Regions from separate parts of the Marinobacter sp. H13 genome, predicted to be linked through region 2. Evidence: predicted binding sites of a transcription regulator. Region 2 holds the regulator's gene; each other region holds the start of a gene.
What was found. The regulator sigma-54, encoded in region 2, starts transcription at its own class of promoters, with help from an activator protein. The targets are predictions, from matches to a motif close to ANTGGCATNNANNTTGCTNT.
Positions count from the first base shown of each region.

Region 1: a site for sigma-54 is predicted at 1,525-1,544, ahead of AC5JQH_RS11235 (ammonium transporter). Genes of this name have one in related genera too.
Region 3: a site for sigma-54 is predicted at 2,791-2,810, ahead of AC5JQH_RS12115 (TorF family putative porin). Genes of this name have one in related genera too.

Region 1 is NZ_JCACRU010000001.1:2,440,536-2,446,185, reverse strand. Features, by position in the region: gene pomA (flagellar motor protein PomA) at 1-474, shown strand, start outside; gene AC5JQH_RS11240 (flagellar motor protein MotB) at 477-1,400, shown strand; gene AC5JQH_RS11235 (ammonium transporter) at 1,623-2,831, shown strand; gene AC5JQH_RS11230 (lipocalin-like domain-containing protein) at 2,850-3,929, opposite strand; gene AC5JQH_RS11225 (FtsX-like permease family protein) at 3,926-5,650, opposite strand, start outside.
Region 2 is NZ_JCACRU010000001.1:723,932-729,581, forward strand. Features, by position in the region: gene lptC (LPS export ABC transporter periplasmic protein LptC) at 1-469, shown strand, start outside; gene lptA (lipopolysaccharide transport periplasmic protein LptA) at 453-1,007, shown strand; gene lptB (LPS export ABC transporter ATP-binding protein) at 985-1,710, shown strand; gene AC5JQH_RS03405 (RNA polymerase factor sigma-54) at 1,862-3,388, shown strand; gene hpf (ribosome hibernation promoting factor) at 3,490-3,798, shown strand; gene ptsN (PTS IIA-like nitrogen regulatory protein PtsN) at 3,886-4,356, shown strand; gene rapZ (RNase adapter RapZ) at 4,385-5,269, shown strand; gene AC5JQH_RS03425 (HPr family phosphocarrier protein) at 5,277-5,546, shown strand; gene mgtE (magnesium transporter) at 5,556-5,650, shown strand, end outside.
Region 3 is NZ_JCACRU010000001.1:2,623,414-2,629,063, forward strand. Features, by position in the region: gene AC5JQH_RS12095 (RelA/SpoT AH/RIS domain-containing protein) at 1-391, shown strand, start outside; gene AC5JQH_RS12100 (IS1380-like element ISMaq3 family transposase) at 450-1,751, shown strand; gene AC5JQH_RS12105 (hypothetical protein) at 1,890-2,132, shown strand; gene AC5JQH_RS12110 (RidA family protein) at 2,136-2,522, shown strand; gene AC5JQH_RS12115 (TorF family putative porin) at 2,881-3,621, shown strand; gene AC5JQH_RS12120 (low temperature requirement protein A) at 4,059-5,237, shown strand; gene AC5JQH_RS12125 (LysR substrate-binding domain-containing protein) at 5,378-5,650, shown strand, end outside.

The DNA of each region.
Region 1 (5,650 bases), 1.7 Mb from region 2:
ATCAGCAGCCCTTTTTTGTCCCAGGGCATTCAGATGCTGGTGGACGGACAGGACAGCAAAACCATCAAGGAGCTTCTGAACAAGGAGCGTCTGATGACTCTCGACCACAATCGCTCTGGCGCCAAGGTCTTCACGGCCATGGCGGACGTGGCGCCGGCGATGGGCATGATCGGCACACTGATTGGTCTGGTTCAGATGCTGTCGAACATGGAAGATCCCAAATCCATCGGCCCGGCCATGGCGGTCGCCCTGCTGACCACGCTTTATGGCGCCATGATTGCAACCATGTTTGCAACCCCGATAGCCGACAAGCTTTCTCTGCGAATGACCGAGGAAGCACGCATGCAGTCCCTGTACATTGATGCACTGGTTGCCATCCAGGAAGGGACCAATCCCCGTATCATTGAGCAGATGCTTTCAAGCTACCTGCCACCCAAAGAACGTGAAAAAGTGGCCGAAGCAGAAGGCGCGTAACCATGGACGAGTTACCAGAAGAGGAAAAGCCGGGGATTCCGGCGTGGGTTGTCACCTTCGCCGATCTCATGTCCCTGCTGATGTGCTTCTTTGTTCTGCTGCTGTCCTTTTCCGAGATCGACGCCCAGAAGTTCAAGCAGATTGCCGGTGAGCTGTCCAAAGCCTTTGGCGTCCAGCGGGATGTGCCGGCCCTGGAGATCCCGAAGGGTACCAGCCCTATTTTTGACAAGTTTTCCCCTGCGCCGCCCGAGCCCACGGTGGTCAACGAAGTCAAACAGACCACCACGGACGAAGCGCCGGAGCTCCAGACCCTGAAGAGCCCCACCGACATGGCCGTTGAAGCCGCCATGGAGGAACAGATGCAGGAAACCATGGACGATATCCTGAAAGTCTTGGAGCCGGCGATCGCCGATGGGCGCATCAATGTGAGTGAGGATCAGCGGCGAATCGTGATTCGGGTTGAGGAAAAAGGTTCTTTCCCTTCCGGCTCGGCTCAGCTGACCTGGGAATTCGAGGGCCTGCTGCTGGATATGGCGGAGGTGATTGAAGGCATTCCCGGTGACCTGACGATCGAGGGGCACACCGACAACGTGCCTATCCGGACCGACCGTTTTTACAGTAACTGGGACCTCTCCGCCGCCCGTTCAGCCGCCGTTGCCAACGTTCTGGTTGCCCGGGACCAGGTGGAACCCACCCGTCTGTCCGTCACCGGTCTGGCGGATACCGAGCCGCGGGTACCCAACACCTCTGCAGAGAACCGCGCCAAGAACCGGCGCGTGGAAATCATCATTGATCTCTCCGGCCCGATGCAGGAACAGGAAGTACGCCTTCGGGAACTGATCCAGTCCGAATCGGATGATGCCGAATCCAGCCTCGGGATCGAATCCGAATCCGACAGCTCGACACCAAACGAAATCAGTTGGTAAGCGCACTCTATTTTGGTGCGCTACACGCTAAAACGCACAGTATTAGTGCACTATTAGAGTGAAAATAGTACCTCACATTTCTGAAAGCCCCCTCAACTGCCCTTCAGCTCTTGATATGCCTTGTTTTGGAACAGCTCTTGCTTCAGCTGCACCTCAACAATGCACAAGTCAACGTAAACGGTCCGATAGAGGCCGGACACACAACATCAGGAGCGAAAACCCGTGGACATCACGAGTGCAGTACATACCCTGACCGAAAGCGCCAACACGCTGTTCATCCTTATCGGCGCCATTATGGTGCTGGCCATGCATGCCGGCTTTGCCTTCCTGGAAGTGGGCACGGTACGCCACAAGAACCAGGTCAATGCCCTCGTCAAGATCATGACCGACTTCGGCATCTCCGCCGTGGCCTACTTCTTTATCGGCTATTACATCGCCTACGGCAGCCATTTCATGAGCGGCGCCGCCGAGCTCACTGCTGCCAACGGCTATGATCTGGTGAAGTTTTTCTTCCTGATGACGTTCGCCGCGGCCATTCCCGCCATCGTGTCCGGCGGTATTGCCGAACGCGCCAGGTTCTACCCGATGCTGATTGCCTCAGGCCTGATTGTCGCCTTTATCTATCCCTTCTTTGAGGGGCTGATCTGGAACGGCAACTATGGTTTCCAGGGCTGGCTGGAGAACCAGTTTGGTGCATCATTCCACGACTTTGCCGGCTCCGTTGTAGTGCACGCGGTGGGCGGCTGGATCGCCCTGGCGGCCGTACTGGTTCTGGGTGCACGAAATGGGCGCTACCGCAACGGCAAGGTGGTGGCCTTTGCCCCCTCCAATATCCCCTTCCTCGCCCTGGGCGCCTGGATTCTGACCGTTGGCTGGTTTGGCTTCAACGTCATGTCGGCCCAGACCCTGGACGGCATCAGCGGCCTGGTGGCCGTGAACAGCCTGATGGCCATGGTCGGCGGCATCCTCGTCTCCATGCTGCTGGGCCGTAAGGACCCGGGCTTTATCCACAACGGTCCGCTAGCGGGACTGGTGGCGGTATGTGCCGGCTCTGACCTGATGCATCCGGTGGGTGCTCTGGTGACTGGCGGCGTAGCAGGCGCCATCTTCGTTTACCTGTTTGAATGGGCGCAGGCCAAGATCGAACGGCTGGACGATGTTCTGGGTGTCTGGCCCCTGCACGGTGTCTGTGGTGTCTGGGGAGCGATTGCCTGCGGCATTTTCGGCCAGGAAGCGCTGGGAGGCCTTGGCGGCGTCAGCCTGATGTCGCAGATCATCGGCTCAGTGGCCGGCGTTGTGGTGGCCTTTGTCGGCGGTCTGATTGTCTATGGCGCAATCAACGCCATCTCCGGCCTGCGCCTGACCGAAGAGGAAGAGTTCAACGGGGCGGATCTGAGCATCCACCGGATTGGGGCGACCGCGGTCGAGTAACACCGGTCACGGTGCAGTTCACTCGCCGTATCCGGTCAGTTCCATGTAGCCCACGCCACCATGGCTGCCGGATACTGACACCGGGCTCTCCCAGTACGGGTAGAGCCCGGTGTTTCGATAGTCCCCCGCCGGCGCAGCCACCTCCAGGTTCAGGCCAAAGTCTGGCACTTCCAGACGCCATGCACGGGGATAACCGTCGCCCTGGGTTAATGGCTTGAGGTTGAGCTGATCGGCACCAAGAGCGGTGGGCTCGCCATCAGCCGGAATCCAGGTTCCGGCACGAAAGCCACCGTCTTCTTCCCTGAGCTGGAAAGCCATCAGTTTGTCGCCCGAATCCAGGTGCAACGCAAACCAGTCCCAGCCCTGCTGGCCGGATTTCAGAAACTGGCTGCTCCACTCCCGGTCAAACCAACCCTTCCCACTTACTTCCAACGTCTGATCGCCCAGGGTGACCGTGCCGTCGATCTGAAGGCCCACCAGACTAAAATACATGGAGCCCTCGCCATCGGCGGATTTGGCACTGAAGCCTTCATCGCCGTGGGCTACAGGCTTTCCGGCGATGCTCAGGGTCAAATCGTAGGACCAGCCATCCGCCGAGACCCGCAACCGCCAGGAATTCTTCCCGGCTCCAGCCTCAAGTTGCCAGTTGTCCAGCCACACAGCGATCGGCTCTGCCTGCGCACCGGCGTGGCCGACGTCGCCCCGGGCCAGCTTCTCTGCGAAGTAGTGCCGGGTATCAAAGCTTACTGCGGCATGGGCCATCCAGGCCGCTTCCAGGGGCCAATTATTTGCGTCCGGGGACTCAGCGTCTGCCGGCCTCGGCTTGATTGCCTGGCGGAACTGGGTCCATTGCAGGCCAAGGGGCTCGCCATCCTCCGTCTTCAAATTGGCGGTCAGGTACCACCATTCGATCCGGTGCTGCGGGTGGGGGCCATAATCCTCGGGAAACGACAGACGTTCTCCCGGCCCGGGCTGCAGAAAGGGCACACCGGATTCGTTATCCGTGATGCCGGCCAGTCCGGCAAAGCCTGACTCTTGCTGTGGCTCCGAACAGCCGGCCAGAACAGCGGCGAACCAGAGGAAGATCCAGCGTCTCATCGCTCACCTCCCGCCAGGGCATTGGCGTTTACAGGTGCGACCGTCGGCGATTTCAACTGGCGGCTCATCAGTAAGGCGATGCTGAGACCGATCAGCATGCTGAGCACACCAAGCTCCAGCCAGAAAACCGGGTAGACGGCCATGGGCAGGGACCAGCCAAACGCGATGGGATTGATCCGATGCACCAGCACCCAGGTCAACCAGACACCCAATGGCAGGGCCAGCAGGGCAATGGCACCGGTCAACGACACTGACAACCGGACCAGTTGGGCCGAGGCCTGCCTTCGTGACAGCCCCCACACCACAAGCAGCCGGAAATACCAGGCACGGGTCGAGAAAAAGACCCAGCCCATCATCAGAAGGGCGATAGCCGCCAGTATCAGGGTCAGGGTGGTCATGGCCCGGGTCAGCAGAAAGGTCTGGTCGAAAATGGCAGAGGCGAGCTCTTCAATCGCCCGGTTGTCCCGGACCGTCAGCGCCTCGACCTGCCATACCCCTTTTAATCCATCGGTCACTGCCTCAATGGAGAGATTGCCCGGCGAAACTGACAGGCTCTGGAAGCCGGTTTCGAACTCCGCTGGAAGAACCGACGGATGAATCAGGATCTCGCCGGCGGGGCGGCCATAATCCGGGTAGATGGCCAGTACAGGGAATTCGAACGACTGGCTTCCGAGGGTTACCTTCAGGGACTGGCCGACCTCTACATCTTGCCGGCGCGCCAGCTGTTCATTCACCATCACGCCCTGGCCCTGTTGCAGGCTCTGCCAGGGCTGCGGCGCCGACTCAAACAACTGCCAACCGGTCACCAGCGGACCAACCGGGCCGATGGCAAAGACGTCAACCCTGGCATCCCCCTCATCTTCGCCGCCCGACAGAATTGCCCGGCCCCGAATGACCCGGTGCCACAGCCCGGAAGCAGAGAGCCCCGGCTGTTCAGCGAGCCAGTCGAGAGCCAGGGCAGCATCTGCTGATTCCGGGACTTCGACGTAATAGTCCGCTTCCAGTCTCTGCGCCAGCCACCGGTCAAACGTACTTTCAAAAGTCGTAACCAGTGCCTGCACCGCCAGCACCATCGCCATGGCGAACTGTAGAGCTACCAATGGCAGTGCCAGGCGACGAGCCAGCACTGAAAGCTCCCGGTGGCGCCAACGTGCCTGCAGATCCCTGTCGTGGCCGGACCGCCAGTCTGCAAGCGAGGCAATCAACCTGGGCGCTAGAATACCCGCAGCCACGAATACCATGGCCACGGCAATAAAAAGCCAGAGCAGATCGGTGACCCAAACCGTCAAGGCGAGGCCTGCGATCAGAACCAACAACACCAGGCCGCCGTATCGGCGGTTGCCTCCCACAAGCCCCCGGAAAATTGGCCGGAGGAAATCCGCCAGACAAGCCACCAGAATCACGGCCATCATGGTGACAAGCGGCACCAGCCAGCTCCCGCCCTGGCCTGCATATAACGGCTGATCGAACAGCCCCTCAAGCGCCTGCCCGAAGCCGCTGCCCAGACCAGCCGCCAACCAGCGGCCAAGCCAGATTCCGGGCAGGACACAAACCGCAGCCAGCAAGATAATCTCGACAACCAGCAGGCGGTTCACCCGGCCCTGGGGAACGCCAAACCGATGCAACAGGGCAAAGCTGTCGCGACGTTGGGCCAGGCCGAGCAGGTAAACACTTCGCACCAGCAAAGCGGTAATGAGGAGAACCAGGATCCCGAGGGCATC
Region 2 (5,650 bases):
AGCGGCCCTACGGGGAGACGCCGAACCAGACGGTTTCGTGGTGAATGGTCAGTACACCTCCTTCGATGAAGCGGGCAATCTCAAGATCCGGTTTTCCAGCCCCCGCATTGAGCAGTTCGAGGAAGGCAACCTGGCCACCATGGAATCTCCCCGGGCCGAGCTGTACGGGGACCAGGAGGCCCTGCCGTGGATTGTCGAGGCCGACAATGGCAGCCTGCTGCAAAACCAGAATCTGGTGTACCTGACGGACAATGTCCGGGTTCAGCGCACAATTGGCGAACGGGAGGCCACCCTGACAACATCAAGCCTGACCCTGGATAACGACCGGGGCATGGTCTATACAGACGCACCCGTAGAAATACGTGATGTTACCGGCATAACCCGGGCCACGGGCATGAAAGCGTGGATAGACGAACGAATTCTGGAACTGAACTCCCAGGTGGAAGGACTCTATGAAACCGGAAACTAACCGATACCGGCGCCTGATGGCTGCCCTGCTAACGGTCGTGATGATCGGCCCGGCGGCTGCATTTGACCTTGATTCTGACACTCCTATCAAGGTCACCGCAGATACCGCCCGCCTGGATGACGGCCAGGGCATTGCCACCTACACCGGCGCTGTGGAACTTGAGCAGGGCAATACCCGCCTGACTGCCGAGCGGGTCGTCCTGTACCGGACCGAGGACGGCCTGAGCCGGATCGAAGCCTCTGGTACGCCCGCTATATACCGTCAACCGGCGCGCGAGGGGGAAGGCGAAACCGATGCCCGTGCCCTGAACATTACCTGGTCTGCCACCGACAGCCAGCTGACCTTTGAACGGGAAGCAGTCATCGAGCAGAATGGCAACCTGTTCCGGGGTGATGTCATTCATTATGATACCGTCGGCCGGGTTGTCACCGCTGAGGGCGGCGCAGACACCGGCGAGGGCAGCGGCCGGGTAGAGATGGTGATTCAGCCACGCAGTACAGACAGACAGGGATCCGATGGCAGTTCTGAGAGCCAGTAACCTGGCAAAGAGTTACAAACAGAAAAAAGTGGTGATCGACGTTTCCCTGGAAATCCGCAGTGGGGAAATTGTCGGGCTGCTTGGTCCCAACGGTGCCGGGAAAACCACCTGCTTCTATATGATCGTTGGGCTGGTTCCTGCCGATCACGGGCGGATAACGATCGACAGCCGGGATATTACGCCGCTGCCGATGCACGGTCGGGCCCGCCAGGGCATCGGCTACCTGCCACAGGAAGCCTCGGTTTTCCGCAAACTGTCTGTGCGCGACAACATCATGGCGATCCTCGAGACGCGGCAGGGCCTGAGCAAGGCAGACCGGCAGAAAAAGCTCGAGGAGCTGCTGGAGGAATTCCACATCACCCATATCCGGGACAGCGTTGGTATGGCCCTGTCCGGTGGTGAGCGGCGACGGGTGGAAATTGCCCGGGCCCTGGCCATGGAGCCGGCTTTCATCCTGCTGGATGAGCCCTTCGCCGGCGTTGACCCTATATCCGTCAGCGACATCAAACACATTATCCGGCATCTGCGGGACAAAGGGATTGGCGTGCTGATCACCGACCATAACGTGCGCGAGACTCTCGATATCTGCGAGAACGCGTACATTGTTTCCGGCGGGCACATCATCGCCTCCGGCAATGCCGATGCGATCCTGGCCAATCAACAGGTCAAGGAAGTCTACCTCGGGGACGAATTCAGGCTATGACAGTGAATGGCTCATTGTTTTGATGATCTGTAGCAAGTAAACTCGGCAAAGAACTTGCTAGGGTAAAGAAAAACCGCGGCAAGTAACCGGCATATAAAGATTTTTTCAAGACCTATGACACAAAGCGCTGATGAGTGACGGATCCTGAACCATGGTTATGAAAGCCTCCTTACAGTTAAAGCTGGGTCAGAGCCTGACCATGACGCCCCAGCTGCAACAGGCGATCCGGCTTCTCCAGCTCTCCACTCTCGACCTCCAGCAGGAAATCCAGCAGGCACTGGAATCCAACCCCATGCTGGAGACCTCCGAGGACGATGACCAGACCGACGCAGCCAGCGAAAACGACGAGCGCGAGGCCAACGCCACCGAGTCCGCCGCTGAAGCTGCCCCGGAACCGGCCAGCGACTGGGATGAATCCGAGAACGGCCCGGACTGGTCCTCGGAGAACGAGATTCCTGACAACATTCCGGACGATCTGCCGGTTGATACCGCCTGGGACGACATCTACCAGTCCGCACCAGCGCCGGCAGCCCGCAACGACGACGAAAACGATCACGATTTCGAAACCCGTAATTCCCCGACCGAAACGCTTCAGGATCACCTGGAATGGCAGCTCAATCTGACGCCCCTCAGTGAACGGGACCAGGCCATTGCCCATGCCCTGATGGATGCAGTGGACGAACGGGGCTATATCACCAGCCCGCTGGAGGAAATCCACGCCGGACTGCTGGATGAGAACGATGAAGACCCCCTTGAACTGGATGAAGTGGAAGCCGTGCTTCACCGCCTGCAACACTTTGATCCGCCCGGCGTGTTTGCCCGGGACCTACAGGAATGCCTGCTGATCCAGCTCAACCAGCTGCCGCCGGAAACACCCTGGCTGGCCCAGGCACGCCTTGTAATTACCCATTACATCAACCTGCTGGGCAACCGCGATTACGCCCAGTTGCTGCGCCGCAGCCGCCTGAAAGAAGACCAGTTGCGGGATGTCCTGGCGCTGATCACCGGCCTGAATCCGCGGCCGGGCGATGTCATTGACCGGGCCGAACCCGATTATGTGATTCCGGACGTGATCGTTCGCAAACACAATGGCCGCTGGCGTGTTGAGCTGAATCCTGAAATTGCACCGCGCATCCGGGTCAATGCCAGCTATGCTTCACTTATAAGGCGTGCGGACAGCAGCGCAGACAACACCTACCTGCGCGACCAGTTGCAGGAGGCCAAGTGGTTCATCAAGAGCCTGCAGAGCCGCAATGAGACCTTGCTGAAAGTCGCGACCCGTATTGTCGAGCACCAGCAGGGATTCCTGGATCACGGTGAAGAAGCCATGAAACCGTTGATTCTTTCAGACATCGCCCAGGCGGTAGAGATGCATGAATCGACCATTTCACGGGTAACCACCCAGAAATACATGCATACCCCCCGTGGCATTTTCGAGCTGAAGTACTTCTTCTCCAGCCATGTCAGCACTGACGAGGGTGGAGAATGCTCCTCCACGGCCATACGCGCGATGATCAAGAAGCTGATTGCGGCGGAAACGCCCAAAAAGCCGTTGAGCGACAGCAAAATTGCAGCCATGCTAGGGGAACAGGGTATCAAGGTTGCGCGACGCACCGTTGCCAAGTACCGGGAGGCCATGCACATTCCGCCGTCCAACGAGCGCAAGCGGCTGGTCTGAATACCCGGGGGCCGGGACGCAACACCGTATTCGCCGGCGCATAATGCGCCAGCACCCAGACCGGCTCCCGGGAGCCGGCACGATGACAACAGGAGACGCCTATGCAACTCAATATTTCAGGCCATCACGTAGAACTGACTCCCGCACTGAAGGATTATGTTTCAGAGAAGTTCGAGAAGCTCGAGCGTCACTTTGACCACATCAGTAACTGCCAGGTGACCCTGGAAGTGGAAAAGGTGCGCCAGATTGCGGAAGCCACGTTGCATGTGGTTGGTGGTGAGATTCACGCAAAGGCAGAAAATGAGGATATGTACGCAGCCATCGATGCCCTGATCGACAAGCTTGACCGTCAGATCCTCAAGCACAAGGAAAAGAATGTAGACCGGATGCACGGAAACGGCTCTCGCTAACTGACTGTTTTCATGCAATTCATCTAATCGAGCTGCGACATGAGTAACGTGTCGCAGCCTTTTTTTTAACGGAAACGCAGTCGATCCATGAGCGACACATCCCTGACCATAGAGAACATTCTTGCTCCGGAGCTCACCCTCTGCAGGGTAGCTGCGTCCAGCAAGAAACGGGCCCTGGAGTTTATTGCCGAGCAGATAAACCATCAGGACAACACGCTCAGCGAGACCCAGCTCTTCAACAACCTGATTTCCCGCGAGCGCCTGGGCAGCACCGGCATTGGCCAGGGAATCGCCATTCCCCACTGCCGTCTGGAAGGACTTGATCACGTGGTGGGCGTGCTGATGACGCTGGAAGAAAGCGTCGAATTCGATGCTATCGACAATCAGCCGGTGGATCTGATTTTCGCCCTGATCGTCCCGAAGGAAGCAACGAGCGAACACCTGGAGCTGCTCAGCCAACTGGCTGAAAAGTTCAATGAGCGGTCGTTCTGTGATCGCCTCCGGCAATCCGAGGACGCCAGCACGCTGTACCAGCGCATGACCGCCTCAGGCGGCTGATATTCACTGCAGTGGAGGTAAGGTGGTCATGAAGCTGATTATCGTCAGTGGCAGGTCCGGTTCGGGCAAGAGTACCGCACTTCATGTGCTGGAGGACCTCGGGTTTTATTGCATCGACAATCTTCCTATTGGCCTGCTCTTCCCCCTCACACGGGAAGCCGCCAGCCAGACCAGGCCTGGTCGACTGGGCAAGATGGCCGTCAGTATCGATGCGCGGAACCTTTCCGGCGAGCTGGCCAATTTCGAGGAGATCTACCGGCGCCTCCAGGAAACCGGGGTTACCGTTGAAATCATCTTCCTGGACGCCGACGAGCAGTCGCTTCTGCAGCGTTTTCACGCCACCCGCAGAAAGCATCCGTTGAGTGACGACAGGACCTCTCTCCGGGAAGCCATTACCAGCGAGAAGAAACTGCTGGAGCCCCTCTCCAAGCTTTCCGATCTTTACGTAAATACCACCGGCATGTCCATGTACGAGCTGCGGGACATGGTCAAGCAGCGCGTGGTCGGTCGAAAAGATCAGGAACTGGCTCTCCTGTTTCAGTCATTCGGCTTCAAACACGGCGTGCCGCTGGATTCCGACTACGTTTTCGATGTCCGCTGCCTGCCCAACCCCTACTGGGATACCAGCCTCCGCAAGTATGTCGGGACGGATCAGCCGGTTATCGAGTTTCTGGAAAAAGAACCGGCAAGCCGGAAGATGATCGAGGACCTGAAATCATTTCTGGATACCTGGCTGCCCTCCTTTGCAGACAGTAACCGCAGCTATATGACCATTTCCATTGGCTGTACCGGCGGCCAGCACCGGTCGGTGTATGTGTGCGAGCAGTTGGGTGAGTACTTCCGGCAACGGTACAGCAATGTGCAAGTGCGGCACACCGAGCTGCCACACCTGCAGACCCGGGAAGAGATCTGATCAAGCCATGATTCGCCGCCCCATTACCATCATCAACAAACTGGGCCTGCATGCGCGCGCCACTGCGAAGCTGGTCAACACGGCATCGGAATACGACAGCAGCGTGCGTATCAGCGGCAAAGGCCGGGATGTGGACGCGAAGAACATCATGCAGGTGATGATGCTGGCCGCCAGCAAAGGAACCGATGTGGAGCTCATTGCCGACGGACCGGATGAGGAACAGGCCATCGAAGCATTGGTGGAACTGATTAACGACTATTTCGGTGAGGGTGAGTAAAATAAACACATGACCGATATTCTGGAAAAAAGCCAGGCCCGCCAGCGTCTTCGTTCCCTGAGCGAAGCGCTGGACAGTGGCGCACTGAAGCAGGTTGCCCGCAT
Region 3 (5,650 bases), 1.9 Mb from region 2:
AGCCGGTTATCGCATGCCCTATATTGTAGCAAGGCAATTGGTTTCGGATTCAAATCCAGATCTCGCTGAAAAAGAAGTCATCAATATAGATTCCAAGGTCTTGGTAAAAGGCACAGAAGGTATGAGCTTATCTTTTGCCAACTGTTGTTATCCAATTCCTGGCGACCCCATTATTGGTCTTCCTGATGAGTCGTCAGGCTTGGTGGTGCATTCTGCATCTTGTTCAAAGGTATTGAACTTGAAGGATAATCTTGCTCAGATGCATTTATCTTGGGTCAAAGATATTACCGATGAATTTACCGTAGAAATTCGTGTAGAACTTGAACGTCAACGAGGCATTATTGCAGAGTTAGCCCGAATTTCTCATGAGGGGATAAAAGAAAGCGGCTGAAAGTGTTAAAATTTCAGGACCTTACACCATCAATCAACACCAACAACCGCTATCCAAAATGGTACCTCAAAAACTGACCTTCTCGCCACTTTCCCGCCGCCAGATTGAAACCGACTTCTCCGGAGGCCATATCACCTCCGATGCCGGCTTGCTGTTACTGCGCGAAGTCGACAAACAACACCGGTTAACCCAACGGCTGGCCGAGACTCTGACCGACCAGCGGGATCCCCGGATGATTCGTCATGAGCTCAAGTCCCTGGTCCGGCAACGGGTCTACGGTGTGGCCGGTGGCTACGAAGATCTGAATGATCATGAAGCGCTTCGCTTTGATCAGGCACTACAAACCGCCACGGGGAATGCCTCGACTCTGGCCGGCAAGTCCACGCTTTGTCGAATGGAGCAGGCGATGGATCGGCAAACCATTGTCAAAGCGCATGAGTTGCTCTGGCACCACTTTATCGAGCAGCATGAGAAGCCGCCCAAGGAAATCGTGCTGGATTTTGACGGCACCGATATTCCGGTGCACGGCGACCAGCCGGGTAAGTTCTTTAACCGGTATTACGACCATCACTGCTACTTCCCGCTTTACGTCTTCTGCGGTAGGCACTTGCTGGTGAGCTATCTGCGCACCAGCAATCGAGGTGATGCCCGGCACAGCTGGGCCATTCTGGCGCTGCTGGTGCGATTTATTCGCGAGTATTGGCCACAGACCCGGATCGTGTTCCGGGGCGACTCCCACTTCAGCAAGCCCCGACTGCTGGCCTGGTGCGATCGCAACCAGGTGGATTACATCGTAGGCATGGCCCGCAACCAGCGGCTGGAGGCGCTTGCCGCCCCAGCCATGGACAAAGTCCGGACCTACTACGAGGCTCATGGCCATAAGCTCGCCAGCACCTTCCGCTTCCGCTACAAAGCCCGAAGCTGGCATAAGCCACGCTGGGTGGTTGCGCGCCTGGAATATGGCCCTCAAGGCCCGAACCCCCGGTTCGTTATCAGCTCCCGCTACGATGACGGATTCAAGCTCTACTACGAACAGTATTGCGCACGGGGTGATATGGAGAACCGGATCAAGGATCAACAACTGGATCTGTTTGCCGGTCGCACCTCCAGCACACACTGGTGGACCAACCAGTGGCGGCTGATCTTATCCGGCTTCGCCTACACCCTGTTCGAGCGTTTGCGGGTGCATCTGAAAAACACGCCCTTCGAACGTATGAGTGCCGGCACCTTGCGCTTGAAGCTGATCAAGGTTGGCGCAGTCATCATCCGCAACACCCGCCGAATACGGGTGTTGATGAGTGATAGCTATCCACACAAGAACGATCTCTCAGCACTGGTTCAGCGCTTGGTGCCCCAGTAGATAATCGGGCTCCCCCGGCCCGATACCAATGGGGGAAAGGGGGAGTTGTGCCTGAATGCCGGAAACTGGCTAAATAATCGCCAACTTCGACCATGACCACTCGGATCTGGCACTACCAGGCTTGGTCTGCGAAGGTTGTTGGAGCACTATGAGAAATCCGGGTTAGCCGCGGCTATTACCAGAGCAGAAGGTAATATCGAGCGTATTGGCGTAATCGAGCAAAATGCCAAGCTTAGTGTTGTGGGCGTGGTGCTGCATGTTCAAGGTCGCCGTCACTTGGCGAACGTTATGAAGCGGGTGCGAATGATAAAAGCGGTTGTGCGCTTGAATCGTGTGATCACGAAAACTCGGAAAAACCCAAAGAAAGATAAGAAAGGATAATGCATGTCTAATCGCTCAATAGTTCAAACAAATCAAGCTCCAGAAGCTATTGGTACCTACTCTCAAGCAGTAAAAGTTGGTGATACTGTCTACCTTTCGGGACAAATTCCTCTTGTACCAAGCACGATGGAAATGATTGATGGCGGGATTGACGCTCAAATTGATCAAGTATTTAAGAATTTGTCAGCAGTATGCGAAGCGGCTGGTTCTTCTTTGCAGGATCTTGTGAAATTGAATATATATTTGGTTGATCTTGGTCACTTTGCCAAAGTGAATGAAATTATGGCAAAGTATTTTACTCAACCTTATCCGGCTCGCGCTGCTGTGGGCGTCGCGTCTTTGCCTCGTCATGCCCAAGTTGAAATGGATGGAATACTCGTTATTCAATAGAGGTCTTTGTTTGCAAGCGTAGTAATTGTACAGCAGTTTCCCGTCAGTATTTTTAGAGTCCCGTCTCAATTACTCAGTGCATTTTATTAAAGTGCTCTGATATACCTATTCATTAAATTTTCTATTCTCTCGCTAAGGGTTACAGCGGGTGTCAAATTGGTGCACCCTAAATTTAAGCGCATTATTTTGGTGCGCTTAGGTGTAGTGTAGGTATAAGTATAAATACGTAGTTGTTATGTAATATATTGAAAATAAAGATAAAAAATAGCATGGCACGGTCCGTGCTTTACATCTCGGTAGGAATTATTATCAACGAGTATTAATAGCTCAATTAAATAAACCTTTGGGGGTTCTTGTTATGTTAAAAAAATCTATGACTACATTCCGTTTGTCTGCGCTTAGTGCTGCAGTTACTGCTGGTTCTATGATGGTTGCTCAACAAGCTGCTGCAGAAGTGCCAATAACTGACGATATGATGATGGCTGAGGAAGTTGAAGTAACCGCTTCAGTAGCTGTTTCTAATATGTACCTATGGCGAGGTAATAACTTGGGAAATAGTACTCCAGCTATTTCAGGTGATATCAATGCCAGTGCCGGAGGTTTTTACGGTGGTATTTGGGGGTCATCGGGCGATGCGGAATCGGGTAATGAATTTGATGTTTATGCAGGTTTTGGTGGTGAAGTAGAGGGTTTCATGTATGACCTGATGTTCGTCACATATGTCTACCCAAGTAATCAGGTGCAGGATGATACTATTGGAGATTTATCTGAGATCATTCTAACGCTAGGTTACGGCCCGGTTCACTTCTCTTACTATGATAATATCTCAGGTGCTACAGGCTATGAATATTATACTTTAAGCGGTTCCATTGATGCTTTTTCAGCCACGCTTGGTTACAGTGACTCTGAAGCGACAGGCACAGATTATACTCATTTGGATTTAACCTATTCGTATAATGATAATTTAAGCTTTACATTAAGTCAGATAGTTGACGCTCCGGATGAAGCTAACTGTGCGCCTGGATTTAGTGTTTATAGTGGATGTGATGATGACCTGAAAATGGCTTTTGTATATTCTCTACCCATCGATTTAAAATAAATTTTGGTAAATTCTCCAGTTAAAAATACCCTTATTTGTTAAGGGTATTTTTATTTGTATCAGGGTATGCGGCCCTGCCTAAGCTTTAGATTATCATTCGCTGTCCTCAACCGGGCTGCAAAACCAAAGTTTAATTTATTATTTTGCTGAAACTTTTATTTTTGATTAGGATACCCTGCAATTATATTCTGTTATTAAATTTAAAACCTTAGGGAATAATATGGACGCTCGCTATCAAGTCCTTTGTCAATGGGTTGCGCAGCAGCTTAATCAAGATAAAGTTGAACTATCTGTTGTGTCGGGTGATGCCAGTTTCAGACGTTATTTCCGTTTTACCTTGGTTTCATAGAATAAGTGCAGCACTTTGACCCACGGGTAGAGCAAGAAGGGCCAGTGCCGGTATCCTGATTAGCTTTACCGACCAAAGTGAAGCAGAGATGGAATACCGACAACTGACCCAGACACAACGATACCAGATTTTTGCACTGCGCAGCACCGGGCTGAGCATGCGGGACATCGGCACGACTGTGGGCTGCCACAACAGCACAGTCTCAAGAGAGCTCAGGCGCAATCTGGCAACAGAGGATGGTTACCAGCCGGAAGAAGCCCAGGTCTTGAGTGACGCTCGTAGATGCAGCGCCCCGAAGGCCAACAAACGCAATCCCGGCGTGATCATGTGGATTAAGGAGCGGATTCGTCACGCCTGGAGTCCGCAACAGATAACGGGGTTTATGCGCAGGTTCTGTGAGGCAGGGCTTCAGGTCAGCCATCAGTGGATCTATGAGCTGATCTACAGAGACAAGGCCAAAGGAGGCGATCTGTGGACCGACAACGCGGCCAATAGGCTGGCGCAGGAACAGGGGCGGAATTTTTTCGTGTTGGCCGGGTTGTTCGCGCTGTCGGCTTTTTTGCCCACACCGGTCGCCTATTGGGTCTTTGCCGCCGGCGTGGCAGCAATTCAGCTGCAGTATATGCTGCCGCGCGTAGGCACGCTCCGCTTCGAACGCTTTGTGCCTCAACTCGGACACATCTCGGAGCGCTTCGGCCTTCTGATGTTGATCTTGCTGGGTGAAGGATTCTTTAAGCTGGTGGTCACGCTGGCCGACAAGGGCGTCTACATAGTCAGCGCGGGTACGCTGTTCAATGTGACCATGGGCGGCTTGTCCCTCTTCGCGCTGGCCTGGACTTATTTCGACTGCGCAGGCAATGCAAAACCGAAGAGCCGCACCAGTGCTGTGCTGCTGAGATACTGGTTTGCTCACATCGTGATTTTGTGGAGTGCGGTGACGATTGGTGTTGCGCTGGCCGGAGAAGTCTACGTCGGCCTGTGGGAGCCTTATCCGGCCGGCTACGGCGCGCTTGCCTCGGCCGGCCTTGCGGTTTTTTTAGCTTCGCTATGGGCGCTGCGTCGAACCGTGGCTGATGCCACCGACAAATACCACAGCGCCGGTCTGAGGCTGTTCGGCATTGTCATGGCGCTGGTTGTGCTAGCCGTTCATCCCTTCGTACCGTCGATTGTCAGCAACGGGCTTTGGGTCCTGGCGCTGTTCTCGCAGATTGGTGTGCCGATTTTTCTGGCGCTAAGATATGGGCGCCGGTCTGATAAAATGCTGTGATGGAACATGGCTACGCCCATGCAATTTGACAGATAGCCGCCAGGGATTTGATGGGTTCTTCTTATGCTCATTAAGCCGTAGAACCACATTCTTTTCGGAAGCATTCATCAAGCCGGCCTTTTTGTTTTCGTGATCAGTGATTGTCCGTTGGCGCTGTCCACGCCGGCGCTTCGTCCTCAGTTCGCCGTGCGTCCTCCCGCATGGCGTGCCCCAGTGACTCTTCGAGCTTCACGAACAACTCCTCGTACACGCCCGATGGCACCTACGACGATCTGCGCGAAGCCCACGTGGACCTGGCGGTTGGCGTTCTGAACCAGCACGACCACAGCCTGCGGAGCACCTGGTTGTTTGAGGGTGGCTACGTGCTGGCGATGCGCGAAGGACATCCGCTGGCGGGTAAGCCGATCACCATG